2 regions of the Kitasatospora fiedleri genome follow, and region 2 is predicted to be linked to the other one. Evidence: riboswitches for the same ligand, from Rfam matches in the RefSeq annotation. Region 2 holds a riboswitch; the other holds the start of a gene.
The links. A riboswitch is a leader RNA that binds a small molecule or an ion and turns the genes downstream of it on or off. The one in region 2 is predicted to bind cobalamin.
Positions count from the first base shown of each region.

Region 1: it holds a riboswitch for cobalamin, as region 2 does, so the genes downstream of both, QMQ26_RS02245 (prenyltransferase/squalene oxidase repeat-containing protein) here and QMQ26_RS22610 (ribonucleoside-diphosphate reductase subunit alpha) in region 2, are expected to answer to the same signal.

Region 1 covers NZ_OX419519.1:408,470-420,568, forward strand. Annotated here, with positions in the region: partial or broken gene QMQ26_RS02235 (hypothetical protein) at 1-237, shown strand, start outside; gene QMQ26_RS02240 (hypothetical protein) at 467-1,195, opposite strand; gene QMQ26_RS02245 (prenyltransferase/squalene oxidase repeat-containing protein) at 1,236-2,303, opposite strand; cobalamin riboswitch at 2,401-2,520, opposite strand; partial or broken gene QMQ26_RS02250 (MmgE/PrpD family protein) at 2,741-4,248, shown strand; gene prpB (methylisocitrate lyase) at 4,248-5,153, shown strand; gene QMQ26_RS02260 (bifunctional 2-methylcitrate synthase/citrate synthase) at 5,172-6,308, shown strand; gene QMQ26_RS02265 (short-chain fatty acyl-CoA regulator family protein) at 6,318-7,772, opposite strand; gene folP (dihydropteroate synthase) at 7,841-8,719, opposite strand; gene metF (methylenetetrahydrofolate reductase [NAD(P)H]) at 8,882-9,796, shown strand; gene QMQ26_RS02280 (hypothetical protein) at 9,829-10,044, opposite strand; gene metE (5-methyltetrahydropteroyltriglutamate--homocysteine S-methyltransferase) at 10,170-12,099, opposite strand, start outside.
Region 2 covers NZ_OX419519.1:4,883,845-4,901,048, reverse strand. Annotated here, with positions in the region: gene mctP (monocarboxylate uptake permease MctP) at 1-1,552, shown strand, start outside; gene QMQ26_RS22625 (histidine phosphatase family protein) at 1,719-2,477, shown strand; gene QMQ26_RS22620 (helix-turn-helix domain-containing protein) at 3,102-4,088, opposite strand; gene QMQ26_RS22615 (GNAT family N-acetyltransferase) at 4,358-4,852, shown strand; cobalamin riboswitch at 5,081-5,207, shown strand; gene QMQ26_RS22610 (ribonucleoside-diphosphate reductase subunit alpha) at 5,378-7,792, shown strand; gene QMQ26_RS22605 (ribonucleotide-diphosphate reductase subunit beta) at 7,813-8,808, shown strand; gene def (peptide deformylase) at 8,880-9,518, opposite strand; gene QMQ26_RS22595 (tetratricopeptide repeat protein) at 9,622-10,605, opposite strand; gene QMQ26_RS22590 (HD-GYP domain-containing protein) at 10,713-12,047, opposite strand; gene QMQ26_RS22585 (HD-GYP domain-containing protein) at 12,044-13,414, opposite strand; gene rsrA (mycothiol system anti-sigma-R factor) at 13,628-13,990, opposite strand; gene QMQ26_RS22575 (sigma-70 family RNA polymerase sigma factor) at 13,987-14,637, opposite strand; gene QMQ26_RS22570 (alpha/beta hydrolase family protein) at 15,116-15,763, opposite strand; gene QMQ26_RS22565 (SOS response-associated peptidase) at 15,797-16,534, opposite strand; gene QMQ26_RS22560 (M50 family metallopeptidase) at 16,669-17,204, shown strand, end outside.

The sequences.
Region 1 (12,099 bases), 4.5 Mb from region 2:
CGGGACCACCACGACGCTCGGCGCCGTCCTGGACGCCGCCGCCACCGCCACCCGAGCGGCTGCGTCACCTCCGTCACCCCCTCCAGCGGCACCGGCACCGTCACCGCCGTCAACGGCACCGCCAACAGCGGCTCCTCGACCTGGAAGGTCAGCCTGGACGGCGCCACCGCCACCGCCGCGACCCGTGGCACCGTGGTCAACGTCGGCGATACGGTCTCGCTCCGCTACGGCAGCTGACCGCGCGTCGGGCAGACAGTGGGAACACCTCTCCCGGGAAGGGATCGCGCCGCCCGGGAACCGAAGCGACGGAGGGGGAACCGATGGGACGGTCGACATGGCCGGGGGCCTGCTACGTGGCCCTGGTCGGGGCGCTGGCGGCGCTCGGCGGGCTGAGCGGGAACGGGCGGTACTACTTGGCGGCGACGGTGCTGACCCTGCCGGTCGGCCTCGTCGCGGTGGGGGGCGTCTACTTGCTGCGCGGTACGGCGACCGGGGTCGGCGGGCTGTTCGCCGACACCGTGCTGCCGGACGGCAGCGATCCGGGCTGGCTGACCTCGGTGGGGGTGGTCGGCAACACCGTGCTCTTCACCGCAGCAGCGGCCGTCACGGCCCTGTTCGCCGCCCGGCTGCTCCGACGCGCGCGGACGTCCGCCCGCTGAGCGGAACGCCGGTGCCCCGGCCCTCTCGACGAGGGTCGGGGCACCGGCGTCACCGGTTCAGGGGGCGGTGATGCCCGGCTGGGCCCCGCGCCGAAGGACCAGCCCTCGACCTCGCCGGGGGCCGGGTTGTAGCTGCCCGCACCGAGGCTGCTGTAGGTCCAGGCGGTGCCGTGCTGAGCGTGCCAGTACGACCAGTAGGCGCTGCCGGTCGGGTTGGTGCAGGTCGTCGGCAGGGAGTTGATCGTGCAGACGAAGCCGGGGTAGCGCGGGTGGAACGCGTACGAGAATCCGGCGCCGGTGAGCGCGGCGAGGCCGCTGGCGGGGTCGCCCGGGGCACAGCCGGTCTGGATGCCGCCGCCGACGGCGGTGAAGTCCACCACGACGGTGACGCCGGTGGTGCCGGAGCAGGCCGCGGCCTTTGCCTGTGGGGCCTGGACGGCGGAGACGCCGAGCAGGCCGGCGGTCAGTGCCGCCGCTGCGGCGATCGAGCCGAGGGTGCGGCGGGCCGGACGGGTGGGCGTGAGGGTGTCGCTCATGGAGGTGCTCCTGGTTCCGAAGGTCGGCCGGTCAGGGTGTTCAGTGGGCCGCGGGGCAGGCGAGGACAGGTGCGGTGGGGCGGGCGCCGCGGGCCGAGAGGGAGACCAGCGGCGTGCCGGAGAGCCCGAGGACGGCTTGGGCGGTGGCGCGCGCGGCGTTGCCCGGGTCGAAGCCGGTGGCGTCGTAGGCGACCGCGCCCCGGACGGCCGAACCGGCGGCGCAGCCCTGCTGGAGCTTGACCAGAGCGCCCCAGCCCTTGAGCCCGGCCACGAGGCGGCCGGAGGACAGCAGGCTCTCGGTGGCGAGCCCGGTGCTGTTGGCGTTGGAGGCGGCGGCCCCGGCCGCGGCGAACCCGCCGTCGGCGTTCTGGTGCGCGCTCAGCCAGTTCAGTCCGGCGGCGGCCTTCGCGGCGCGTCCGGTGGCGGCGAGGGCCTGGACGGCGAGCGCGGTGGCGTCCGGGTCGGCGGTGCAGGCGGCCTGGCCGAAGGAGACCGGGAACCCGCCGTCCGCGCACTGGCTGCCGGCCAGGAAGTCGACGGCCGCGGCCGGGGCCCCGGCGGGGGTGCGGGTGAGGGCGATGACGGCCAGGGACTGGCCGAAGGAGTTGCTGTAGTCGCCCCACTGGGAGCGGTCGGAGAACCGGCCGCTGGGCGTCTGCAAGGAGCGCAGCCGGGCCGGGAGGTCGACACCGCCGAAGGCGGCCGGGTTCACGCCGCGGACCTCGGCTGCGAGCAGGAGCTTCGCGGTGGCGCCCGCGTACGCCTCAATGGTGCCGTCGCCCAGGTAGCCGGCGGTGTTCTCCGGCCGGGCGAGCCAGGCGGTCGCACGGGCGGCGGCCTCGTCGGAGCTGTGCGAGGCGGCGAAGGCCAGCACGGCGTCGATGGTCAGCCCCTGGTCGGGGTAGGCGGTGCCGTCGAAGACGGTCTCGAAGTGGTCGCCGTCGACGAGTTGGCGGGCCAGCCAGCCCGCAGCGGCGGCGTCCGGCCGGAGGGCGGCGGTGCCGGCGGGGACCGGGGCGGCCTGGGCGGGGACGGCCGCGGGGAGCGTGGCCGCGAGGGCGAGCGCCGGTATCGCGAGCAGGCGCAGGGGGCGGCGGAGCACGGTCATGGAGAGCCTTTCCGAACCTGCGCGCGGGGCCCGGAGGAGATGGCGCGCGGCGGCGCAGCCCTCGGAGCTCCGACCCGCAGACCACGACGGGAGGAGTGGACGTACACCTCCGCCACCGGGTGATCGGGCTCGCCGTCGACAGCCGTCGACGGCCTACCGTTGCGGGTCAGCGCCGGATTCGGACCGGACTTCCCCCGACGGCGGAGTCAGGAAACATGACGGCCCATCATGGCGAGGCGCCGAAGGCCGGGTCAAGGGCGCACGCACCCCGCCGACGGACGCCCCGGTCGGCGGTGCGCCTCCGGTTCTTCGCAGGATTCGCCGATTCGCAGGTCCGCCGGGTGCGGATTCCGCAGTGTGGCCTGCTGGACCGCCCGCGGTGCGACCGGCAGTCTCGATCATGCGAACCCCAGCAGCCGACGCCTCCGAGGAGTCCCGTGATCGAGCACCGCGTCCGTGTCCACCCCAGCGCCGACCGCCTCCCGCGCGAGGAGCAACTCGCCTGGAAGCTGGCCTCGGTGGCCACCGGAACCGAGGAGTTGGAGCCGGAGAGCGTGCGGATGGCCGTCAACCGGGTGATCGACAACGCGTCGGTGGCCGTCGCCTCGCTGCTGCGCCGCCCGGTGGCGGTGGCCCGCGCCCAGGCCCTGGCGCACCGCCCGGCCGCGCCCGGCGCCTCGGTGTTCGGCAGCGGCACCCGGGTCTCCCCGGAGTGGGCGGCCTGGGCCAACGGCACCGCCGTGCGCGAACTCGACTTCCACGACACCTACCTGGCCGCCGACTACTCGCACCCCGGCGACAACATCCCGCCGCTGCTGGCCGTCGCCCAGCACACCGGCCGGACCGGCGCGGACCTGCTGCGGGGCGTCGTCGCGGCGTACGAGGTGCACGTCGCCCTGGTCAAGGGCATCTGCCTGCACGCGCACCGGATCGACCACGTCGCGCACCTGAGCGCGGCCACCGCCTGCGGCCTCGGGGCGCTGCTGCGGCTGCCGACCGAGGTCACCTACCAGGCCGTCCAGCAGGCGGTGCACACCACCACCGCCACCCGGCAGTCCCGCAAGGGCGAGATCTCCAGCTGGAAGGCGTACGCCCCCGCGTTCGCCGGGAAGGTCGCGATCGAGGCGGTGGACCGGGCGATGCGCGGCGAGACCTCGCCGTCGCCGGTCTACGAGGGCGAGGACGGCTTCCTGGCCTGGATGCTGGACGGCCCGTCCGCCGACTACGGGGTGCTGCTGCCGGGGCCGGACGAGCCGCGCCGCGCGATCCTGGACACCTACACCAAGGAGTACTCGGCCGAGTACCAGGCCCAGGCGATCATCGACCTGGCCCGGCGGCTGCGCGAGAAGGCCGGCCCGCTGGAGCGGGTCCGCTCGGTCGTCCTGCACACCAGCCACCACACCCACCACGTGATCGGCTCCGGCGCGAACGACCCGCAGAAGTACGACCCGACGGCGAGCCGCGAGACGCTCGACCACTCGATCCCGTACATCCTGGCCGTCGCCCTGGAGGACGGCGGCTGGCACCACGAGCGCTCCTACGCCCCGAGCGGGCCGGGCGCCCGGAGACGGTCGCGCTGTGGCGCAAGATCACCACCGTCGAGGACCCGGAGTGGACCCGCCGCTACCACGACCCCGACCCGGAGCGCCGGGCCTTCGGCGGGCGCGTGGTGATCACGCTGGACGACGGCTCGGTGGTCGAGGACGAGCTGGGCGTGGCCGACGCCCACCCGGCCGGCGCCCGCCCCTTCGACCGGCCCGCCTACCAGCGCAAGTTCCGCACCCTCGCCGCCGACGTCGTCGCCCCCGCCGACCAGGACCGCTTCCTGGCCGCCGCCGACGGCCTCGCCGAACTCGGGGCCGCCGACCTCGGCGAGCTGTTCCCGGCCGTGGACACCGAAGCGGTGCGCGCCTTCGACGCGACCCTGCCGAAGGGCCTGTTCTGATGCTGCACACCCGCACCACCCCCGCCCAGCGCCGCCGGGCCTTCCGCGAACAGCTCGCCTCCGGCCGGCTGCTGCGCCTGCCCGGCGCGATCAACCCGCTCTCCGCCCGCCTGATCCAGGATCTGGGCTTCGAGGCCGCGTACCTGTCCGGCGCGGTGCTCGCCGCCGACCTCGGCCTGCCCGACATCGGCCTCACCACCGTCACCGAGATCGCCCAGCGCGCCCAGCAGACCACCCGCGCCACCGACCTGCCGGTGCTCATCGACGCCGACACCGGCTTCGGCGAACCCATGAACGCCGCCCGCACCGTCCAACTCCTGGAGGACGCCGGCGTCGCCGGCCTCCACCTGGAGGACCAGGTCAACCCCAAGCGCTGCGGCCACCTCGACGGCAAGACCGTCACCCCCCGCGAGCAGATGGTGCGCCGGATCCGGGCCGCCGTGGACGCCCGCCGCGACCCCGACTTCCTGCTCATGGCCCGCACCGACGCCCGCTCCGTCGAAGGACTCGACGCCGCGATCGCCCGCGCCAAGGCCTACGTCGACGCGGGCGCCGACGCGGTCTTCCCCGAGGCGCTGGCCGACCTCTCCGAGTACGAGGCGTTCCGCAAAGCCGTGGACGTACCGCTGCTCGCCAACCTCACCGAGTTCGGCAAGACCCCGCTGCTGGACACCCGCACCCTGACGGACCTCGGCTACAACATCGCCCTCTACCCCGTCACCCTGCTGCGCCTGGCGATGGGCGCGATCGAGGACGGCCTGCGGACCATCGCCGCCGAAGGCACCCAGGAGTCCCTGCTGCCCCGGATGCAGACCCGCTCCCGGCTGTACGAGCTGCTCGGCTACCGGGAGTACGCGGCCTTCGACTCGGCCGTCTTCGACTTCACCCTGCCGCCCGGCACCTGACGCACCGGAGGTTCACCCATGCCCGCCACCACGCCCGGGGTCCACCGCGGCCTCGCCGGTGTCGTCGTCGACACCACCGGGATCTCCACCGTCATCCAGGAGACCAACTCCCTCACCTACCGCGGCTACCCCGTCCAGGAGCTGGCCGCCCACCGCTCCTTCGAGGAGACCGCCCACCTGCTGTGGCACGGTGAACTCCCCGACCCGGCCCAGCTGCGCGAGTTCCGCGCCCGCGAGAGCGCGCTGCGCCCGCTCGACCGCACCACCGCCGAACTGCTGGCCAAGCTGCCCGAGACCTGCCACCCGATGGACGTGCTGCGCACCGCCGTCAGCTTCTTCGGCGCCGAGGACCCCACCGAGGACGACGGCCGCCCGGCCCCCGCCCTCGCCAAGTCGCTGAACCTGCTGGCGAAACTGCCCACCGTCGTCGCCGCCGACCAGCGCCGCCGCCGCGGCCTGTCACCGATCGCCCCGGACCCGGACCTCGGGTACGCCGAGAACTTCTTCCACATGTGCTTCGGCGCGGTGCCCGCCCCCGAGGTGGTGCGCTGCTTCGAGATCTCCCTGGTGCTGTACGCCGAACACAGCTTCAACGCCTCCACCTTCACCGCCCGGGTGGTCACCTCCACCCTCTCCGACCTCTACAGCGCCGTCACCGCCGCGATCGGCGCCCTCAAGGGTCCGCTGCACGGCGGCGCCAACGAGGCGGTGATGCACATGCTGGAGGAGATCGGCGACCCGGACCGCGCCGCCGACTGGCTCGACGAGGCGCTCGCCTCCAAGCGCAAGATCATGGGCTTCGGCCACCGCGTCTACAAGAACGGCGACTCCCGCGTCCCGATCATGCAGGCCGCCCTCGACCGGCTGGTCGCGCAGTCCGCCGACCCGGAGGTCACCCGGCTGGCCGCCCTGCACACCGCCCTGCGCGAGGCCATGCTGGAGCGCAAGGGCATCCACCCCAACCTCGACTACCCGGCCGGCCTCGCCTACCACCTGATGGGCTTCGACACCCCCGTCTTCACCCCGATCTTCGTGATGAGCCGGATCACCGGCTGGACCGCCCACATCATCGAACAGCTCGCCCACAACGCCCTGATCCGCCCGCTCGCCTCCTACGACGGCCCCGGCCAGCGGCCGGTGCCGGCCTCCGTGTAGCCGCCGGGCTCACCCGGCTCCCGGGTACTCCTCCCCGTCGGCCACCGGGTAGGGGACCCGGGTGCGCCGGTCCGGGTCCACCACGAGCCGGCCGGCGGCCGGGGGGCGGGCCCGCTGGGCGCAGTCGGTCCGTTCGCAGATCCGGCAGCCCAGGCCGATCGGGGTCGCGGCCCGCCCCCCGTCGAGGGCGATCCCCTCGGAGTACACCAGACGGTGGGCGTGGCGCAGTTCGCAGCCGAGGGCGACGGCGAACTCGCTGCGGGGCGCCCGGTGGCCGTGGCCGCCGTGGGTCACCGTCCGGGCGATCCAGAAGTAGCGCTTGCCGTCGGGCATCTCGGCGACCTGGGTGAGGATCCGCCCGGGGGCGGAGAACGCCTCGTAGACGGTCCAGAGCGGGCAGGTGCCGCCCAGCCGGGAGAAGTGGAAGTCGGTCGCCGACTGCCGCTTGGAGATGTTGCCCGCCCGGTCGGCGCGCAGGAACGAGAACGGCACGCCCCGTCGGCCGGTGCGCTGCAAGGTCGAGAGCCGGTGGCAGACCGTCTCGAAACCGACGCCGAAGCGTGCCTGGAGCAGTTCGATGTCGTAGCGCACCTCCTCCGCGGCCGTGTGGAAGGCGGAGTACGGCATCAGCAGGGCGCCCGCGAAGTAGTTGGCGAGACCGATCCTGGCCAGGTCGGCGGCCTGCGCGGAGGTGAAGGCCGGTTCGGCCGCCGCGACCAGGGCGTCGAGCAGCGGGCGGTGTTCCAGCAGCGCGAGCTGGGTGGCGAGTTGGAAGGCCCGCTGGCCGTCCGCCAGCCAGGGCGACAGGCGCAGGGTGCCGCTCGCCGGGTCGAACCGGCGCATCTCGGCCCGGTCGCCCGGGTCGGCGTCCAGCACCCGCACCCCGTGCCGTTCGCCGAACCTGGCCACCAGCGCGGCCGTGCGGCCGCTCGGGTCCGCGGCGAGGGCGGCGGCGGTGCGTTCGGCCTCCGCGTCGAGGACCGCGATGTGGTTGTGGTGCGCGTAGAAGAAGTCCCGCACCTGGTCGTGGGGTTCGGCGGGCACCAGCGCCGCGGCGGCACCCCCCGGGTGGTCGAGTTCGGCGACCCGGGTGACGGCCTCCCGGTAGCGGCGGTGCAGCGCGACCAGCGCCCGGGCGACGTCCGGATGGTTCCGGCTCGCCTCCACCACCTCCTCCGCCGCGACCGCGGGGCCGCACGCCTCGTCGGCGAGGGCGGCCCGCAGGTCGGTGGCGAGCCGTTCCTCCTCCGCCTCGGAGAAGAACTCCGGCTCCACGCCGAAGACTTCGGAGATCCGCAGCAGCACCGCGGCGGTCAGGGGCCGCCGGCTGTGCTCGATCTGGTTGAGGTAGCTGGTCGAGAGGCCCAGCTCGTGCGCCAACTCGACCTGGTTCATGCCGTGCTCGCGGCGCAACCGCCGCAGCTTCGCGTGGGCGAAGACCTTGCGCCTGACGGGTGGTGCCATGGTGCGGCGTACCTCTCTCCTCTTTCCCGGATGGTCTTTTTCTCCGGATGGTCTTTCGTTCGGGTGCGTCAGGGGGCGGTCGCACGCCCCGCCCGGTGGGCCCGCAGGGCGGCTTCGACCCGGACCGCGTCGGCGACGGCCCCGACCTCGTGCACCCGCACCGCCCAGGCGCCCTGCGCGGCGGCCAGGGCGGCCGTCGCGGCGGTGGCGGCGTCCCGCTCCCGGGCCGGGCGGGGTTCGCCGGTGGCGGGGTCGGCCAGCAGCTCGCCGAGGAAGCGCTTGCGGGAGGGCCCGACCAGGAGGGGGCGGCCGAGCGCGGCCCAGGCGTCCAGGGAGGCGAGCAGCGCCCAGTCGTCCCGGCGCCCCTTGGCGAAGCCGAGCCCGGGATCGACCACGATCCGCTCCGGATCGACGCCGGCCGAGACCACCGCGTCCATCCGGCGGCGCACCTCCTCGACTACCTCGGCGACCACGTCCCCGTAGTCGGCCAGGTCGTCCATCCGCCGGGACTGCCCCCGCCAGTGCATGAGCACGAACGGCACGCCCGCCCGGGCGACCGTCTTGGCCATCGCCTCGTCCGCCAGACCGCCGCTGACGTCGTTGACGAGACCGGCCCCCGCGTCGACCGCGGCCTCGGCGACTTCGGCCCGCATCGTGTCGACGCTCACCGGGACGCCCTGTCGGGCCAGGCCCCGCACCACCGGGAGCACCCGGGCGAGTTCCTCCTCGGCGGGGATGCGGCGCGCGCCGGGGCGGGTGGACTCCCCTCCGACGTCCACGATGTCGGCGCCCCGGGCCGCCAGCTCCAGTCCGCGTGCGACGGCCCGTCCCGGGTCCAGCCAGCGGCCCCCGTCGGAGAAGGAGTCCGGTGTGACGTTGAGGATTCCCATCACCGCGCAGCGGTGGTGGTCGGGGACGCCGGCGAGTCCGTGCGAAGGTCTTTCCATGCCCTCATTGTGCGGCATCACCGCAGCCTGCCCCGCCACCCGTCCGACCGCCTTTCCCCTCCTTCGGAAATTCCGCACCTCCGCATTCACCCGGCGAAATCCAGCCGTATCACAGGGTGGACTGCCGGGGACAGTTCCGCGTGCACCGGATAGCCTGCTTTCATGACACTGGGAACCTCGTCCATCCGCACCGACCGGGCGGTCTCCGTCCGTGATCTCCTGGCCACCGGAAAGCGTTCCTACTCGTTCGAGTTCATGCCGCCGCGCAGCGCCGAGGCGGAGGCCGGGCTGTGGAACGCGATCCGTCGGCTGGAGGCGCTGGCACCGACCTTCGTCTCGGTGACGTACGGTGCCGGCGGCTCCACCCGGGAGCGGACGGTGGGCGTCACCGGCCGCATCGCGCAGGAGACCACGCTCACTCCGGCGGCCCACCTGACCGCCGTCGGCCACAGCGTGGCCGAGCTGCGCAACATCCTCGGGCACTACGCCGACCAGGGCGTACGCAACATCCTGGCCCTGCGCGGCGACCCGCCCGGCGACCCGCTGGGCCCCTGGAACCGGCACCCCGAGGGGGTGGAGTACGCCGCCGACCTGGTGGCCCTGATCAAGGAGTCCGGGGACTTCTGCGTCGGGGTGGCCGCCTTCCCCGAGCGGCACCCGCGCTCCCCCGACTGGCAGGCGGAGATCCGCCACTTCGTCGGGAAGTGGCGCGCGGGTGCCGACTACGCGATCACCCAGATGTTCTTCGACGTGGACAGCTACCTCCGTTTCCGCGACCGGCTCCAGGGCGCCGGATGCAATATCCCGGTGATTCCGGAAATCATGCCGGTGACCAGCATCCGGTCACTCCGACGCATTCCCACGCTCAGCACAGCGGCCATTCCGGCCGATTTCTCCGCCCGGATGGAAGCACACGGGGACGACACCGCGGCGGTTCGCTCCATCGGGATCGAACACGCCACCGGCATGTGCCGCCGACTGCTTTCCGAAGGAGTTCCCGGCCTGCATTTCATGACCATGAACTTCTCCACCGTCACCAGCGAGATCTACCAGAACCTCGGTCTGTCCCGGTCCTGACGGGCGGGGGCGGTCCGGGCCGCCCCCGCCCGTCAGGACGGCTCCCGGTCCGGCGCGCCACCACCGCCCTCGGCCAGGGCCAGCCGGGCCAGCGCGTCCGCGAGTGCCTGTTGGAGGACCCGCGTCCGGGCTCCGATGGCGCCCACCTGGCGGCGGGTGGCCAGCAGTCCCTCGTACTCCTTCTCCGAAATGACGACCAGGACTTCACCGTCGATCCGGACCCGGCGCGGCAGCGGCCTCCTGCTCATGTACGACCCCCTCTGTCACTGCGACGGCCGGCTCCCCGCCCCGGACGGTCCCGGGCGGGGAGCCGACCGTCCGGGCGGGCGCGGCTCACGGACCGCACCCGCCCTTCCTGCCTGTTCCCGGTGGTTCAGTCGGCCAGTTCTGCCCGCAGGGTGCGGGCGGCGGTGACCAGGCTGTCGATCGAGGCCCGGGTCTCGGTCCAGCCGCGGGTCTTCAGGCCGCAGTCCGGGTTGACCCAGAGGCGTTCGGCGGGGATCGCGGCCAGCCCGGCCCGCAGCAGTGCCAGCGCCTCCTCGGGGGAGGGGACGCGCGGGGAGTGGATGTCCCACACGCCCGGGCCGACCTCGCGCGGATAGCCGGCCTCGGCCAGTTCACCGGCGACCTCCATGTGCGAGCGGGTGGCCTCCAGGGAGATCACATCGGCGTCGAGGTCGTCGATCGCCGTCATGACGGCACCGAACTCGGCATAGCACATGTGGGTGTGGATCTGGGTGTCGGCGCGGACCCCGGAGGTGGCGACCCGGAAGGACTCGGTGGCCCAGTCCAGGTACGCGGAGCGGTCGGCGGCACGCAGCGGGAGCGTCTCGCGCAGCGCGGGTTCGTCGACCTGGATCACGGCAGCGCCCGCCGCCTCCAGGTCCGCGACCTCGTCGCGCAGGGCGAGGGCGACCTGCCGGGCGGTGTCGGCCAGCGGCTGGTCGTCGCGGACGAACGACCAGGCCAGCATGGTGACCGGGCCGGTCAGCATGCCCTTGACCGGGCGGTCGGTGAGGCCCTGCGCGAAGCGGTACCAGTCGACCGTCATCGGGTGCGGACGGGAGATGTCGCCCGCCAGCACCGGCGGACGCACGTACCGGGTGCCGTAGGACTGCACCCAGCCGTGCCGGGTGGCCAGGTAGCCGGTGAGCTGCTCGGCGAAGTACTGCACCATGTCATTGCGCTCGGGCTCGCCGTGCACCAGCACGTCCAGACCGGCCTTCTCCTGGTACGCGATCACCTCGCGGACCTCCGTCTCCATCCGCTCGCGGTAGGCAGCGGTGTCGATCCGGCCGGCCGTCAGGTCGGCACGGGCCACCCGCAGTTCGGTGGTCTGCGGGAAGGAGCCGATGGTGGTGGTGGGCAGCAGCGGCAGGCCGAGCCGGGCGCGCTGGGCCTCGGCGCGCTGCGGGTAGGGCTGGGCCCGACGGGCGTCGGCGTCGGTGACGGCGGCGGCCCGGGCCCGGACCGCCGGGTCGCGGGTGATCGGCGAAGTGGCGCGGGAGGCGAGGTCGGCCCGGTTGGCGGCCAGGTCCGCGGCGATCGAGACCGCCCCCTCGCGCAGGCCGCGCGCGAGCAGCGCCACCTCGGCGGCCTTCTGCTTCGCGAAGGCCAGCCAGCGGCCGATCTGCGGGTCGACGTCACGCTCGGCGGACGCGTCCAGCGGGACGTGCAGCAGTGAGCAGGAGGGGGCGACGTCCACCGTGTCGGCCAGGCCGAGCAGGGTGCCCAGGGTCGCCAGGGACCTCTCCAGGTCGTTGATCCACACGTTGCGGCCGTCGACCACGCCCGCGACCAGCCGCTTGCCGGGCAGCCCGCCGACGGCCGCCAGGTCGCTCAGGTTGCCCGCCGCCGGGCCGGTGAAGTCCAGCGCGAGCCCGTCGATCGGGGCCTTGGCCAGCACCGGCAGGGCTTCGCCGAGCCGGTCGAAGTAGGAGGCGACCAGCAGCTTCGGCCGGTCGGTGAGCGCGCCCAGCTCCCGGTAGGCGCGGGCGGCCGCGTTCAGTTCGGCCGGGGTGCGGTCCTGCACCAGCGCGGGCTCGTCGAGCTGCACCCAGGCGGCGCCGGCCGCCCGCAGGTCGGCCAGCAGCTCCGCGTACACCGGCAGCAGCCGGTCCAGCAGGGTGAGCGGCTCGAAGTCGGCGGCCACGCCGGGCGCGGGCTTGGCGAGCAGCAGGTAGGTGACCGGGCCGACCAGCACCGGGCGGGCGGCGTGGCCGAGCGCGAGCGCCTCGCCGAACTCGGCGACGGCCTTGGCGGAGTTCGCGGCGAACACCGTGTCCGGGCCCAACTCCGGCACC
Region 2 (17,204 bases):
CTTCCTGGCCTCCCGCTGGCGGCGCGCCGCGGACGCCGCGCACCTGCACGAGTGGGGGCTGGGCGGCCGGAGCTTCGGCACCTGGATCACCTGGTTCCTGCTGGGCGGCGACCTGTACACCGCGTACACGTTCATCGCGGTGCCGGCGGCGATCTACGCGGCCGGCGCCGCGGGCTTCTTCGCGGTGCCGTACACGATCATCGCGTACCCTCTGGTGTTCCTGTTCCTGCCCCGGCTGTGGTCGGTGTCGCGGGTGCACGGGTACGTGACGCCGGCGGACTTCGTGCGCGGCCGGTACGGCTCGCGCGGGCTGTCGGTGGCGGTGGCGCTGACCGGCATCCTGGCGACCATGCCGTACGTGGCGCTGCAGCTGGTCGGCATCCAGGCGGTACTGGACGTGCTGGGCGTGGGCGGCAGCGGCAACTGGTTCCTGAAGGACCTGCCGCTGTTCATCGCGTTCGGCGTGCTGGCCGCGTACACGTACTCCTCGGGCCTGCGGGCGCCGGCGCTGATCGCGTTCGTCAAGGACGCGCTGGTCTACATCGTGATCATCGTGGCGGTGGTCTACATCCCGATGCGGCTGGGCGGCTACGGGCACGTGTTCGACGCGGCGCAGCACAAGTTCGCCACGCTCGGGGCGAACGGGAAGCCGAGCGGGGCGCTGGTGGTCGGCCCGTCGGGGCAGTGGGCGTACGCGACGCTGGCGTTCGGTTCGGCGCTGGCGCTGTTCATGTACCCGCACTCGGTGACCGGCGTGCTGGCCTCGAAGTCGCGCAACACGGTGCGCCGGAACATGGCGATCATGCCGGCGTACTCGCTGATGCTGGGCCTGCTGGCGCTGCTGGGCTTCCTGGCGATCGCGGCCGGGGTGGGCAAGGGTGTGAAGGGCTACAACAGCCAGCTGGCGGTGCCGCAGCTGTTCGCGGACATGTTCCCGTCCTGGTTCACCGGGGTGGCGTTCGCGGCGATCGGGATCGGCGCGCTGGTGCCGGCGGCGATCATGTCGATCGCGGCGGCGAACCTGTTCACCCGGAACGTCTACAAGGAGTTCCTGAAGCCGGACGCGACGCCGGCCGAGGAGACCCGGGTGGCGAAGATCGCCTCGCTGCTGGTGAAGGTCGGCGCGCTGGTGTTCGTGCTGCTGATGGACAAGCAGGTGGCGATCAACTTCCAGCTGCTGGGCGGCCTGTGGATCCTGCAGACCGCGGTGGCGCTGGTGGCGGGCCTGTTCACCCGGTGGTTCCACCGCTGGGCGCTGCTGGCGGGCTGGGCGGTCGGCATGGTGTACGGCACCTGGCTGGCCTGGGGGATCTCCTCCCCGGCCACCAAGCACTTCGGCGGCAGCAGCTCGAACATCCCGGGGATCGGGCAGACCGGCTACATCGGTCTGACCGCGTTCGTGCTGAACCTGGCGGTGGCCGTGGTCCTGACGCTGGTGCTGCGGGCCCTGAAGGCCCCGGAGGGGGCCGACGAGACCTCGAAGGCGGACTATTCCGCGGAGTCCGGCGACGAGGCCGTGGAGCGTGCTCCACAGCCCGCGGTGGCGCACTGACGCACCGGGGGCGCGCATAGCCGCGCCATGCGCCCTGTGGTCGCGCCGTTGCCCCGATCGACACTGGGGTGACGGCGCGACCATCTGTTATGACCGCCCGCTCCCTGGAGAGACCGGGGGAGACGGGTCCACTCGCCCGCGCCACCGACCACGGGGAGCCACCGCCATGACCGACCTCACCACGGTACGCAACGGGCACCGTCCGGAGGCGCAGCAGCCGGACCCCGGACCGAGACTGCCCTCGCTCCTGATCGCCACCCGGCACGGCGAGTCCACCGCCAACGTGGAGTTCCGGCACGCGGACGCCAGCGGCGCGCTCGCCGTCCCGATCACCTGCCGGGACGCCGACATCCCGCTCTCCCTGCACGGCCAGGACCAGGCCCGCGACCTGGGCCGCTGGTGGGCCGAACTGCCGCCCGCCGACCGGCCGCGCTCGGTGTGGTGCTCCCCGTACGTGCGCACCGCCGAGACCGCCCGGATCGCGCTGGCCCAGGCGTCCGGGCTGGGAGCCGTCCAGGTGGGGCTGGCGGTGCGCCACGACGAGCGGCTGCGGGACCGCGAGCTTGGCGTGCTGGAGATGCTCACCAAGGCCGCGATCGAACGCGACCACCCCGCGGAGGCGGCCCGGCGGCGGCGGATGGGCGAGCTGTACTACCGCCCGCCGGGCGGCGAGTCCTGGCTGGACGTGGCCCTGCGGGTCCGCGACCTGCTGCGCGACCTGTGCGCGGAGGAGGCCGGCCGGCCGGTGCTGGTGGTGGCGCACGACTGCACGGTCCTGATGCTGCGCCACGTCCTGGACCGGCCGACCGAGCGGGAGCTGCTGGCCCTGCCCCCGGTGGCGAACTGCTCGACCAGCACGTGGCGGTCCCACGAGGGACGGCTGCGCCCGACCGGCTGGAACCGCACCGACCACCTCTCGACCTGACCGCAGCCCCACGCCGGCACCCCGGGCCCGGACGCCCTGCTGCCGCAGCCCGGCGGCACGGAAACCCGACCCCCGGCCCGGCCCCCGCCACGGGGCCGCGAGCGCCTGCGGCTCGTCCCGGACGGGCGACTCCCGGCAGGGGCACCCCGGGCCCGGACGCCCTGCTGCCGCAGCCCGGCGGCACGGAAACCCGACCCCCGACCTGGCCCCCGCCACGGGGCCGCGAGCGCCTGCGGCTCGTCCCGGACGGGCGACTCCCGGCAGGGGCACCCCGGGCCCGGACGCCCTGCTGCCGCAGCCCGGCGGCACGGAAACCCGACCCCCGACCTGGCCCCCGCCACGGGGCCGCGAGCGCCTGCGGCTCGTCCCGGACGGGCGACTCCCGGCAGGGGCACCCCGGGCCCGGACGCCCTGCTGCCGCAGCCCGGCGTCCGCGGCCCGGTCCCTCGTTCCAGCCCTTCGTTCCAGCCCTTCGTTCCAGCCCTTCGTTCCAGCCCTCGTTCCGGCCCTCGTTCCAGCCCTTCGTTCCAGCCCTCGTTCCAGCCCTCGTTCCGGCCCTCGTTCCAGCCCTTGGTTCCAGCCCTTGGTTCCAGCCCTCGTCCCCGCTCCCCCGCCGTGCCCCGGTCAGGCGTCCTGGTACTGCGGCCCGGCGGCGCGGCGCGGGCCGCCGAAGGCTCGGCGGTAGGCCTGCGGGGTGGTGTCGAGGCGGCGGCCGAAGTGGTGTCGCAGGGTGGCGGCGTTGCCGAAGCCGCAGCGGGTGGCGATGGCGTCCACGCTCTCGCCGGTGGACTCCAGCAGGTGCTGCGCGAGCAGCACCCGCTGGCCGGTCAGCCAGCGGTGCGGGGTGGTGCCGGTCTCCTCCCGGAAGCGGCGGGCGAAGGTGCGCGGCGACATGTGGGCGAGCCGGGCGAGCTGGTCGACGCCGGTCTCCCGGTCGAGGTGGCGGCGCATCCACTCCAGCACCCCGGCCAGCGACTCGCCGCCGCCCTCGGGCACCGGCCGGTTGATGAACTGGGCCTGGCCGCCGTCCCGGTGCGGGGCGACCACCATCCGGCGGGCGATCGCCCGGGCCACCTCGGCGCCCTGCACCTTGCGGACCAGGTGCAGGCAGGCGTCGATGCCCGCGGCGGTGCCGGCCGAGGTGATCACCGGGTGGTCGTCCACGTACAGCACGCCGGGTTCGACGGTGGTCAGCGGGAAGCGCTCGGCCATCAGGTCGGCGTAGCGCCAGTGGGTGGTGCAGCGGCGGCCGTCGAGCAGGCCGGCCGCGCCGAGCAGGAAGCTGCCGGAGCAGATCGACAGCAGGTGGGCGCCGCGGTCGTGGGCGGCCCGCAGCGCCGCGCAGACCTCCTCGGGGTAGTGCGCGCGGATGCCGGTGGCGGTGGCGATCACCAGGTCGGCCCCGGCGATCCGCTCGGGGCCGTGCGGGACGTCGACGGTGAAGCCGGAGTGGGTGCGCATCGGGCCGGGGCGGTCGCCGACCAGGGCGAAGTCGTAGACCGGCAGGCCGCTCTCGCTCCGGTCCAGGCCGAACACCTCGCAGGCCACCCCCAGTTCGAAGGGGTGGACCTCCTCCAGCACCACGACGGCGACGTTCTCCAGCTTCCGCATCCGGCCAGCATGGCAGTGGCAGGATTTCGTGGCAATGGTGCGTTCCTGCCACTCGTCCGGCCCCGGCCGGGCGCGGACAGTGGAGGCATGACCACCGCACTCGCCCTGCTGGGCCTCCTCGGCAGTTTCGGACTCCTCGGCGTCCTGGTCGGCCGCGACCTGGACCGCAACGGCCGGCACGGCCGCGACGACGTGCACCGGCCGGGCGGCTACCCGTTCGACCCGGACCTGGCCGACCCGCGCCGGCGGCCGTCCGGCACACTGTCCGGATGCGCTCCCCGACCGTCCGCCGCGCCCTCGACCGCGACCTCGCCGGAGCCGGGGAGGTCAGCGTCGAAGCCTTCGTCGGCGACGGCCACACCCGCCCCGACTCCCCGTACGCCGAACTCCTCCGCGACGCCGCCCGCCGCAACCGGGAGGCCGAGCTCCTGGTCGCCGTCGACGACGGCGGGGCGGTGCTCGGCTGCGTGACCTTCGCGCCCGGCGGCACCGCGTGGGCGGACGTCGCGCACCCCGACGAGGGCGAGATCCGGATGCTCGCGGTCGGCGCGGCGGCCCGCGGGCGCGGCGTCGGCCGGGCCCTGGTGCGGGCCTCGATCGCGCGCAGCCGGGAACTGCGACTGGCCGGGATGGCGTTCTCCACCCGGCCGACGATGACCGCCGCGCACCGGATCTACGACGCCCTGGGCTTCGTCCGCAGCCCCGCGCGGGACTGGTCGGCGGCGCCCGGCACGGACCTGTGGGTCTACACGACGCGGTTCTGAGGGCGGGCCCCGAGCCGGGCCCCGAAGCCGTCCGCAGGCCGTCCGCGGGCGGGTTCACGAGCGGGCCCACGGGCAGTCAGTGGGCGGTTCGCGGACGGTTCGTGGGCGGTCGGCGGACGGTTCGTGGGCGGCCGGCGGACGGTTCGCGGACGGTTTCGTTGTCTACGCGCGGCACCGCCGACGCGACACGCGCTACTACATCTGGTGCTTCCAGTTCCAGCCACCACAACATGTATGCTCACTCTCGCTGTCGACGCAGGGGAATCCGGTGCGAATCCGGGACTGCCCCGCAACGGTGAGCGGGTTGCTGCGACGCCCGCGCAGTCCGAGGACCTGCCGACGGTGTGCGACACGGCATCCCCGCAGACGCCATGCAGCACAGCTTTTCCGTCCGGTCTCGCGGGCGGACCGGGGGTGGTCTTCGCGCGCCGGAACGCGTTCTCGTTCCTTCGTGCCGCCCTCCCCTGGCCGCGTGCGGTGCCGGACGACCCGAGCCACGTCCGCCGCCACAGGAGAGAGTGCGCCTTGACCGTCGCCGCCTCAGTCACCCTGCCGTCCCAGGTATCCGCCGACGCCTTCACCGATCCCGGTGCGGCGCTGCTCCGGCTGCTCACCGACCGCAGCACCGACCTCCCCCAGGTGGACCCCGGCCACGTCGCCGCCGCCGCGCTGCGCGGCCGCCACGCCGGCTCGGACTTCGCCGAGCTGCGCGGGCTGGCCGTGGAGGCCGCCGCGTCGATGATCGCCGAGGACCCGCAGTACTCGAAGCTGGCCGCCCGCCTGCTGGCGCTGGAGATCCGCGACGAGGCCGCCACCCAGGGCGTCACCTCGTTCTCCTCCTCGGTGGCCGCGGGCCACGCCGAGGGCCTGATCGGCGATGCCACCGCCGCGTTCGTGGCCGAGCACGCCGGCCTGTTCGACTCGCTGATCGACGAGGCGGGCGACGACCGCTTCGAGTACTTCGGCCTGCGCACCGTGCAGTCCCGCTACCTGCTGCGCCACCCGATCACCCGCAAGGTGGTCGAGACCCCGCAGCACTTCCTGCTGCGGGTGGCGGCGGGCCTGGCGGTCGGCACCACCGAGGAGTCGGTGCGCGAGGTCGCCGAGCTGTACACCCTGATGAGCCGGCTGGAGTACCTGACCAGCTCGCCGACGCTGTTCAACTCCGGCACCCGGCACCCGCAGATGTCCTCCTGCTACCTGCTGGACTCGCCGCTGGACAACCTGGACTCGATCTACAACCGGTACGCGCAGATCGCCCGGCTCTCCAAGCACGCCGGCGGCATCGGCCTGTCCTACTCGCGCATCCGCTCCCGCGGCTCGCTGATCCGCGGCACCAACGGCCAGTCGAACGGCATCGTGCCGTTCCTGCGCACCCTGGACTCCTCCGTGGCGGCGGTCAACCAGGGCGGCCGGCGCAAGGGCGCGGCCTGCGTGTACCTGGAGACCTGGCACGCCGACATCGAGGAGTTCCTGGAACTCCGCGACAACACCGGCGAGGAGGCCCGGCGCACCCACAACCTGAACCTGGCGCACTGGATTCCGGACGAGTTCATGCGCCGGGTCAACGCCAACGCCCACTGGTCGCTGTTCTCCCCGGCCGACGTACCGGAGCTGGTCGACCTGTGGGGCGCCGAGTTCGACGAGGCGTACGTCAAGGCCGAGCTGGCCGGCAAGGCCGTGCGCACCATCCCCGCGCAGACCCTGTACGCCCGGATGATGCGCACCCTGGCGCAGACCGGCAACGGCTGGATGACCTTCAAGGACGCCTCCAACCGGGCCGCCAACCAGACCGCGCTGCCCGGCCGCACGGTGCACTCCTCGAACCTGTGCACCGAGATCCTGGAGGTCACCGACGACTCCGAGACCGCGGTCTGCAACCTCGGCTCGGTCAACCTGGGCGCGCACGTCGCCCCCGGCGCCACCGCCGCCGACCTGCTGAACGCGATGGACTGGGACCGGCTGGACGCCACCGTCCGCACCGCGGTGACCTTCCTCGACCGCGTGATCGACATCAACTTCTACCCGACCACCGAGGCCGGCACCTCCAACTCCCGCTGGCGGCCGGTCGGCCTGGGCGTGATGGGCCTGCAGGACGTCTTCTTCCAGCTGCGGATCGACTTCGACTCCGCCGAGGCGAAGACCCTCTCCACCCTGATCTCCGAGCGCATCATGCTCACCGCGTACGAGCGCTCCGCCGACCTGGCCGAGAAGTTCGGCCGCCACGAGGCGTACGGCGAGACCCGGGCCGCCCGCGGCCAGCTGCACGTCGACCACTTCGGCTCGGCGAACCCGCGGTGGACCGAGCGCTGGGAGGCGCTGCGCGCCCGGATCGCCGAGGTCGGCCTGCGCAACTCGCTGCTGCTGGCGATCGCCCCGACCGCGACCATCGCGTCCATCGCCGGCGTGTACGAGTGCATCGAGCCGCAGGTCTCCAACCTGTTCAAGCGCGAGACGCTGTCCGGCGAGTTCCTCCAGGTCAACCCGTACCTGGTGCGCGAGCTCAAGGAGCTGGGCGTCTGGGACCAGCAGACCCGGGACGCGCTGCGCGACGCCAACGGCTCCATCCAGGAGTTCAACTGGCTGCCGCAGGAGGTCCGTTCGCTGTACCGCACGGCGTGGGAGCTGCCGCAGCGCGCGCTGATCGACCTGGCCGCCGCCCGCCAGCCGTACATCGACCAGAGCCAGTCGCTGAACCTGTTCATGGCCGCGCCGACCATCGGCAAGCTCTCCTCGATGTACTCCTACGCCTGGAAGGTCGGTCTGAAGACCACCTACTACCTGCGCTCGCGCCCGGCGACCCGGATCGCCCAGGCCGCGTCCGGCGCCACCCGCACCGCCGCCCCCGTGCCGGTGCAGACCCCCACCCTCTCCCAGGCCGAGCAGGACGCCATCGCCTGCTCGCTGGAGAACCCCGAGTCCTGCGAGGCCTGCCAGTGAGCACCGAAGACCAGAAGAAGATGCTGCTCGACCCGGGCTTCGAGCTGACGCTGCGTCCGATGCGCTACCCGTCGTTCTACGACCGGTACCGGGACGCGATCAAGAACACCTGGACCGTGGAGGAGGTGGACCTGCACTCCGACGTCGCCGACCTCGCCAAGCTCTCCGAGGGCGAGCGGCACATGATCGGCCGGCTGGTCGCGTTCTTCGCCACCGGCGACTCGATCGTCGCCAACAACGTGGTGCTGAGCCTCTACAAGCACATCAACTCCCCCGAGGCCCGGCTCTACCTGTCGCGGCAGCTGTTCGAGGAGGCCGTGCACGTCCAGTTCTACCTGACGCTGCTCGACACCTACCTGCCCGACCCGGAGGACCGCAACGCCGCCTTCGCCGCGGTGGAGAACATCCCCTCCATCGCGCAGAAGGCCCAGTTCTGCTTCACGTACATGAACGCGGTCGACCACCTCGACTCGCTGCAGAGCAAGGAGGACCGCCGGGCCTTCCTGCTCAACCTGATCTGCTTCGCGGCCTGCGTCGAGGGCCTGTTCTTCTACGGCGCGTTCGCCTACGTGTACTGGTTCCGCAGCCGCGGCCTGCTGCACGGCCTGGCCACCGGCACCAACTGGGTCTTCCGCGACGAGTCGATGCACATGGACTTCGCGTTCTCGGTGGTCGACACCGTGCGCGAGGAGGAGCCCGACCTCTTCGACGACAAGATGGCGCAGCAGGTCACCGAGATGCTGGAGGAGGCCGTCGAGGCCGAGCTCCAGTTCGCCCGCGACCTGTGCGGCGAGGGCCTGCCCGGCATGAACACCGAGTCGATGCGCGAGTACCTCCAGGCCGTCGCCGACCAGCGCCTGGCCCGCCTCGGCCTGCCGATCCGCTACGGCTCCACCAACCCGTTCGGCTTCATGGAGCTCCAGAACGTCCAGGAGCTCACCAACTTCTTCGAACGCCGGGTCTCCGCCTACCAGGTGGCCGTCGAGGGCTCGGTCTCCTTCGACGACGACTTCTAGGCCGCCCCGCCACCGACGACGAGGGCCGCACCCCGGCGGGGTGCGGCCCTCCGCGCGTGCCCGCCGCGGCGTCAGTCGTTCGGGACGGTGGCGTACTTGGGGGTGCCCTCGGCCATCTGCCGCAGCGCGTCCTTGCGGTCGCGCTTGGAGAGGCGGTCGATGTACAGGTAGCCGTACAGGTGGTCGGTCTCGTGCTGGAGGCAGCGGGCGAAGAAGCCGGTGCCCTCGACCCGGACCGGGTTGCCGTCCTTGTCCTGGCCGGTGACGGCCGCGTGGTCGGGGCGGGCCAGCTCCTGGTAGGCGGTGGGGACGGACAGGCAGCCCTCCTGGCCGTCGTCCAGCACCCGGCGGCCGGCCGGCAGCTCCTCCAGGACCGGGTTGACCACGTGGCCGACGTGCCGGACGCCCTCGTCGTCGGGGCAGTCGTAGACGAAGACCTTCAGGTCGACGCCGATCTGGTTGGCGGCCAGGCCGACGCCCTCCGCCGCGTACATGGACTGGAACATGTCGTCGATCAGCGCGGAGAGTTCGCCGTCGAAGGCGGTGACGGTCCTGACCTCGCGGTGCAGCACCGGGTTGCCGACCACGGTGATCGGACGGGCGGTGCCCTTCGTCAGGTCGGGCTCCTCGCCCACCACCCGCTGGGGCTCGGTGTCCTCGTGCGCGTGGTCGTGTCCGTGCTCGTGCTCGTGGTCGTGGTGCTCGGCCATCGCTCGGTTCCGCTTTCGTCCGCATCCGCCTGGTGTACCGGTCCAGGGTACGGGGCGCGGTCCGGGGCGGGGTCACCTCCCGGCCCCTCGGGACGCGGCGGGGTCAGCAGACCTCTTCGAGGTCCCGGTAGGCGCGGGTGACGGGGGAGGCGGCGGCCCAGCGCTCCAGCAGGGAGCGGACCAGGCCGGCGGGCGCGGCGATCCCGCACTCGCGCTCGACCTGCCAGGGGCCGCCGGCCGCGCCCTGGCTGAGGTGGCTGAGGTGGCCGGGGTGCAGCGGGTCGCCGTCGTCGTGCGGGTCGTGGTGGGCGGTGTGGCCGTCGTCGATGGCCATCCGGGACTCCGAGCAGGTGCGGCACAGCAGCCGCACCGAGGAGGTCCAGTCCTCGGCGGCGTACCCGGCGTCGGCCACCGTCTTCTCCAGCGCGTCCCGGTCGGCGGCGGTGGCGGCCTGGAGCAGCACCACCCAGGTCGGCACCGGGGACGGCGCCCACAGCTCGATCTCGTCGAAGACCGGGTAGGCGACGCCGTCGGCGACCCGCTCGCCGTGCGGGGCGCCGTCGTGCAGCACCACCTCGCCCCAGCGGCGGCCGGAGGACGGCAGCGGGATGGACAGCACCTCGATCCGGGCCGGGTCCAGCCGCCGGCCCCACACCACCTCGGACTCGCCGTCCGGGGACAGCCGCACCGGGGTGGTGCCCAGGTCCAGCTCGATCGGCCCGTCCAGGGCGGGCCCGCCGGGCAGCCGCAGCCCGTACGCCTGCCAGGCCCGGCGGGCCAGCGGCCAGTCCTGCAGGGCGGTGGCGGTGATGCCGAGGTTCCACCAGTCCGGGGCGCCGTGCTGGCGGTCGAGCAGGGCGACGGCGCGCAGGCCGGCCGAGCGGGCCTGCTCCCAGTCCCGGCGGAACTTGTGCAGCAGGGCCAGGTTGAACCAGGAGTCCGACAGCCACGGCTCCAGGTCCGCCGCCATCACCAGCAGCGCCCCGGCGTCCTCGTAGCGGCCGTCGCCGATCAGGGTGAACGCACGGTCGGTGGTCTGCCGCCAGGTCGCCGACGGACGGTGCCGTGCGCGGTGGAAGATCCTCACGTTGGTCCCTTGCCGTCGGTCGTCACCGGGTCGCCCCGCCTCCGGGTCTTCCCGCCACGACCGCATCCAACCACGCCCGCACCCGGCCGCGCGCCCCGCGCGGCCATTCAGGCCGCCGGGCGGCAGCGGCGGTCCGGACCGCGGGCGGCGCGGTGGCCGCGGCGGCCGAGCCGGGCCAGCGCGTCCAGCACCACCGGGTCGTAGCCGGGCCCGGCTTCCAGCCGCAGGTGCTCCAGCGGGTCGAGCAGGCCGCCGCGGGGGCGGTCGGCGGCGGCGGTGCGCAGGTCGTCGTGGGCGTTGGCGACCCGGATGATCCGGGAGGCCAGCGGCAGGGTGGGGTCGTGCCGGCCGTCGGCCAGGCGGCACGGGTCGGCCAGCCGGGCGACCTGCTGCCACACCTGCCGGGGCACTCCGGTGCGCTGGATCACCTCGCTGCCGAGCCGGGCGATGCGCTGCTGCTCGCCGTCGGGCAGCAGCGCGGTGGCCCCGCCCGGGACGGGTTCGACCAGCGACAGCTGCCCGATGTCGTGCATCAGCGCGGCGTACTCCAGCAGCGTCAGCTCCCGGCTGCCGAGCCCGAGTTCGCGCCCCAGCGCGCACGCCGTGTCGGCGACCCGGCGGGCGTGCCCCGGGGTGGTGTACCCGGCGATCTCGGTGGCCCGGGCCAGCGTCTCGATGGTCTGCCCGGTGGTGGCCCGCACCGCGACGGCCCGCCGGAACGAGGTCTGGGCGAGGATCAGCGGCAGGCAGAACACCGGCAGCGCCCACAGCCCGGCCTCCCCGGCGAGCAGGCTCAGCAGCAGCCCGGTGGCGACCTGCGCGGAGCCGATGCCGAGCAGCGCGTGCAGCTGGTCCTCCAGCGCGGCGGCGTACCGCAGCCCGGTGCGGGCGGCCTGCTGGGCGGCGGCCAGCACCGCGTCGCCGAGCGCGGCCAGCGCGGCCACGCCCGCCAGCAGCGCCCCGTACGCGGGGCCGGGCAGCCGGTCGGTGAGGCCGGTGTTGTACAGCGGCTGGAACAGCAGCGCGGCGAACGCGACGGTGACCAGCCGGCGGGCGGCGGCGTCCAGCCCGGCGGGCGGGGTGCGCGGCCGGTGCCGGGCGGCGGCCAGCACGGCCTGCCCGCCGAGCTGGGCGCCAAGCCCAAGCAGGGTGCCGGCCGCGGTGACGCCCGCGACCTGGAGCACCCCGTGCGTGGTGGGCAGCCCGTGCAGCGGCCCGAGCAGCGCGTACGCCAGGGCGACGGCGGTGGCGACGGGCGCGGGTTCGCGGTCGCCGGGCAGGGCGGGCCCGGCGCACTGGCCGAGGCCGATCAGCACCGCGAAGGCCAGCGCGACCCGGCCCTGGGCGACGCCGTCGGCCAGCGCGTGCAGCACGGCGGCGGCGGCGAGCGCGGCGGAGGCGGCGAGCAGCAGGTCGGCCGGGGCCGGGCGGCGGGTGGTCACGCCGCTCCCCCGGTCGGCAGGCCGGTGCCGGACTGCTGCGGCAGCCGGGCCGGCTCGGGCACGCCGAGCGGGATGTCCGGCACCTCGCCGTCCCAGCCGCCGGGCGGTGGCGGTTCGGGCTGCCAGCCGTGCTCGGCGACGGCCTCGACCAGCGCCGAGACCATCATCGGGTCGAACTGGCTGCCGGCGCACCGCTCCAGTTCGGCGACCGCCTCCGGGACGGGACGGCCGCGCCGGTAGGAGCGGGTGGAGGTCATCGAGTCGAAGGCGTCGGCGACCGAGATGATCCGGGCGAACTCGGGAATCCGGTCCCCGGTCAGCCCGTGCGGGTAGCCGCGGCCGTCCATCCGCTCGTGGTGGTGCAGGATGCCGTCGCGGCCCTCGCCGAGGAAGTCCAGCTGCCGCACCAGCTCGTGCCCGAACACCGGGTGCACCTCGACGGCGCGCCGCTCGGCGTCGGTCAGCGGCCCGTTGCGGCGCAGCAGCTCGGTGGCGACGGCGAGCTTGCCGACGTCGTGCAGCGTCCCGGCGAAGTGCAGGGTGCGCACCCGGTCCTCGGCCAGGCCGAGCTGGCGGGCGATCAGCACCGAGGCCCGGCCGACCCGTTCGCTGTGGCCGCGGGTGTAGGAGTCCTTGATCTCCACGGCCTGCACCAGGGCCTGCACGGTGGCCCGGTGCGCGGCCCGCTCGCGGTGGCCCTGCGCGGACAGCCAGGCGGTGATGGTCAGCGGCAGCAGCCCGAGCACCGCGGCGAACGCCCCGTACGGGCCCTGCCAGAGCACCGCGATCATCAGCCCGCCCGCGCCGTGCAGCAGCGCGGCGGGGGCGGCCCGGCGCAGCGCGCGGGCCGCGCCGGGGCTGGCCGAGCCGCAGGTCAGCCGGACCATGCCGGTCACCAGCACGCCGTTGACCAGGCAGAACGTCAGGATTGCGGCCAGCGCGCCGAGCGCGGCCCCGGGGAAGCGGGTGCCGAGCAGCAGCCGGGCCCCGCCGAGCAGCCGGAACACCTCGGCGGCGGCAGCGGCGGCCAGGGCCAGCTGGGCGGCGTTCCACACCCGGCGCAGGGCGCGCGGCGGGACGGCGGGCCCGAGCAGCGCCCCGGGCAGGGCGACCAGGGCGGCGGCAGCGGGCGGCAGCATCAGCACGCCCGCGAACAGCACCGGGAAGAAGCCGCTGCCCCGCGGGTCGGCCGGGGCCTCGTCGGCGGGGCGGCCGCGCAGTCGGCGCCAGAGCCGGGCGCACGGGGTGCGGGCGCCCTGCGCCAGCGACTCCAGGCACATGTGCAGCAGGGCGAGCAGGCCGATCCGGGGCCAGTCCAGCCCGGGGCCGACGGTGGCCAGCGGCAGCAGCACCGCGGACGCGGCCACCAGGACGGCGGCCAGGTAGCCCGCGGCCGGCCCCGGCAGGGCGGCGGCGCTCCGCTGGCGTTCGCTTCCGCTGGCGATCTCGGCCTCCCCCGCCCGTACCGGGCCCTCCGACGTGAGGACTCGTCAGAGAATAGGGCCCGCCCGCGCGGACGTGGCGCACGATCGCGCATCGCCGCAGCCGGAGCAGCGTCGGCTCACCCGATCGAGTGAGCGCTACTCGGCGGTCGCCACCGCCGAGCCGTGCCCGGCCGTCCCGTCGACCGTCACCTCGACGCTCACCGAGGACACCTCGATCACCGAGGTGTCCACCTCTCCCGAGCGCTGGGTGCGGATCGAGTCGATCCGGGCCAGCACCTTGGCCCGCAGGTCGGTCGGGGTGTCGTCGCACCCGCAGGAGCGCTTGATCAGCGCCTTGATCGCCTGCTCCAGGCCGTACTTCTCCAAGCACGGCGAGCACTCGTCGAAGTGCACCCGCAGCTTGGCGCAGTCGCCCTCGGCCATCTCGTTGTCGAGGAACTCGTAGAGGTGGTCGAGCACCTCACCGCACTCGGTCTCGTGCGGATCTCCGCAGCTCATGAGCCCGCGCCCTTCGCTTCCTGCCCTGCACCGGTACCGGCCGGGACCAGCCCCCGCTCGCGGGCGTAGTCCTCCAGCATGCCGCGCAACTGGCGGCGGCCACGGTGCAGTCGGGACATCACCGTACCGATGGGTGTACCCATGATGTCCGCGATCTCCTTGTACGCAAAGCCCTCGACGTCCGCGAGGTACACCGCGATCCGGAATTCCTCCGGGATGGCCTGGAGCGCGTCCTTCACGTCGCTGTCCGGCAGGTGGTCGAGCGCCTGCGCCTCGGCCGACCGCAGGCCGGTCGACATGTGCGACTCGGCGCGCGCCAGCTGCCAGTCCTCGATCTCCTCGGCCGCGGTGCGCTGGGGTTCGCGCTGCTTCTTGCGGTACGAGTTGATGAACGTGTTGGTGAGGATGCGGTACAGCCAGGCCTTGAGGTTGGTGCCCTCGCGGAACTGGTGGAACGACGCGTACGCCTTGGCGAACGCCTCCTGGAGCAGGTCCTCCGCGTCGGCGGGGTTGCGGGTCATCCGCAGCGCCGCCGAGTACATCGGGTCCAGGTAGCCGAGCGCGTCGCGCTCGAAGCGCTCGCGCCTGGCCTCCTCGCTCTCGTTCTCGGACACCCGGAAGGTGTCCTCGCCGATCGCCTCGGCCAGTTCGTCGCCGGTGAGCTGTTCGCCCTCCGGACGGCCCTGGTCGGCGCCGGCAGCGCCCGACACGGCCGCGTCATCGGTCCCGACGACTGGACCCACCTCCTCGGAAACCCGCACACGGCCCACCTCGGGCCGACCCGCAAGCGAGGATATCGGGCTGACCGGCTTCTCGCCCGCGACAACCCACTCCGACCAGTCCGGCAGGAGCGCAGACTGCGCAGCCCGCTCTTCCGGCCGCTCGCGGCACGCGATCGAACCCATGGACGCTGCCTTTCCACCGGGGGCATGTTCTGACGCCTCGTGCAACCCCGTCCGCCACCCGGGCATTCCCGGACGGCACAACTCGCTGCCGGAGCCGTGGCCTTGCCGACCCGCTCCGGCCGCCCCGCGCCGCGCTCCTCCCTCCGGCGGGGCGCGGTATGAGAGCGGTCACACCGCCCGCTCCGCCCGCCGGGGGTCCGGAGGCGGCGGGCGGCGGGGTTCAGGGCTGCCGGAGCCAGTCGGCGGCCGTGCGGGTGATCAGTTCCAGGGCCTCGTCCTGGGTCAGCGGGGCCTTCTTCGGGGTCCTGAAGGCGTGTGAGGCGTGCGGGACCCCGGTAAGGCGGTGGGTGGCGGGCAGGGCGGGGAACTCGTCCGGGGTGCCGAAGGTGTCGGCGCCGCCCTGGAGGACCAGGGTGGGCAGGCCGGTGGTGAGCAGTTCGTCCGCCCGGCTCCGCTCCGGCCGGCCGGGCGGGTGCAGCGGGAAGGCCAGCGCGAGGACGCCCGCCGCGCCGAGCGCGGCGGAGGTCCGGCAGGCGACCCGGGCGCCGGCGCTGCGGCCGCCCGCGTACACCGGCAGGCCCTCCTCGGCCGCGGCGGCGAACTGCGCGGGCCAGCCCGCGTCGAGCGCGGCCGGGGCGGGGGCGAGCTTGCGGCCGGCCACCCGCCAGGGCTGTTCGGCCAGCACCACGGTGACGCCGGCGGCCGGCAGCGCGGCCGCGAGGGCCCGCAGGTCGGGGGCCTCGACGCCGCCGCCCGCGCCGTGGCCGAGCAGCAGCACGGCGCGCGGTCGGGCGGCGCGGTGGTAGTGGAGCCTGGCGTCCCCGGCGGGGGTGTCGATGATGCGCTGCACGGCCCCGAGCGTACCCATCCGCTCCCCCGCCCCTCCTCGGGCGCGGGCGGCTCAGAACAGCGTGGTGCGGTCGTCCTCGGTGCGCGGCCGGGTCAGGCCGGGGTGGTTGTTGCGGATCTTGCCGACCTCGTCGGGGACGGCGTGGATGCGCAGGTCGCCGGGCGGTGGCGGGGTGAGGTCGGCGGTCTCGGCGTGCGGGTCGAGCCAGGCGTTCCAGCGGTCGGGGCCGAGGTAGAGCGGCATCCGCTCGTGGACGGGGGCGAGCAGCGGTTCGGCGGCGGTGGTGACGATGGTGCAGGTGACCAGCCAGGCGTCGGGGTGGTCGCCGGGGCGTTCGCGGTCGCGCCAGAACTCGTACAGCCCGGCCAGGGCGAGCGGCGCGCCGTCGGCGCGGTGCACGAAGTAGGGGCGGCGGGGCGGGCGGGCGAGGTCGTCGGTGGGGGCGGTCTGCCACTCGTAGTAGCCGTCGACGGGTATCAGGCAGCGCCGGGAGGCGTACGCCTGCCGGTAGGCGGGCTTCTCGTGGACGGTCTCCGCCCGGGCGTTGATCATCTTGACCGCGGTGTCGGGGCTGCTCGCCCAGCCGGGCACCAGGCCCCAGCGCAGCGCGTGCAGTTGGCGCACCGGGTGGCGCCCGCCGCGCGGGGGCCGGTCGAGGACGGCGTAGGTCTTCGCGGTGGGGGCGACGTTCCAGCTGGGCGCGATCGTCTCGGTCGGGTCCCACTGCTGGACGCCGAACAGCCGGACCAGTTCGGCGGGGTCGGTGGAGGAGGCGAAGCGTCCGCACATGGCGTCCAGCTTGCCAGAGCGGGCCGGGCGGGCGGGGCCGTCCGGGAGAACCGGCGGCTACCGGGGACCCGTCCTCCCGTGGGAGGCTGCCCGCCCCGGGCAGGGGGAGCGACGGTGATCGGAGGCCGGCGGCGATGGACTTCGCGCGACTGTGGGACCGGGTGACGAGCGTGCAGCCGGACCCGCCGCCCTGGCTGGTGTGGGGCACGGCGGCGGTGGCGCTGCTGGCGGTGGCGGTGCGCCCGGTGTGGCTGTGGACCCGCACCGTGGTGACGATCGCGCACGAGGGCGGGCACGGGCTGACGGCGCTGCTGACCCGGCGTCGGCTGTCGGGCATCCGGCTGCACTCGGACACCTCGGGGCTGACGGTCTCCTCCGGGCGGCCGACCGGCCCGGGCATGGTGCTGACCGCCGCGGCGGGCTACCCGGCGCCCTCGCTGCTGGGCCTGGGCGGGGCGGCGCTGCTCGCGGCGGGGCGGATCACCGCGCTGCTGTGGATCGGCACCGCGCTGCTGGCGGCGATGCTGCCGGCGCTGCGCAACCTGTTCGGGGTGGCGGCGGTGCTGGCGACCGGCGGGGCGTTCGTCGCGGTGTCCTGGTACGGGACGGCCGAATGGCAGGGGGCGTTCGCCTACCTGGGGGTGTGGTTCCTGCTGCTGGCGGGGGTGCG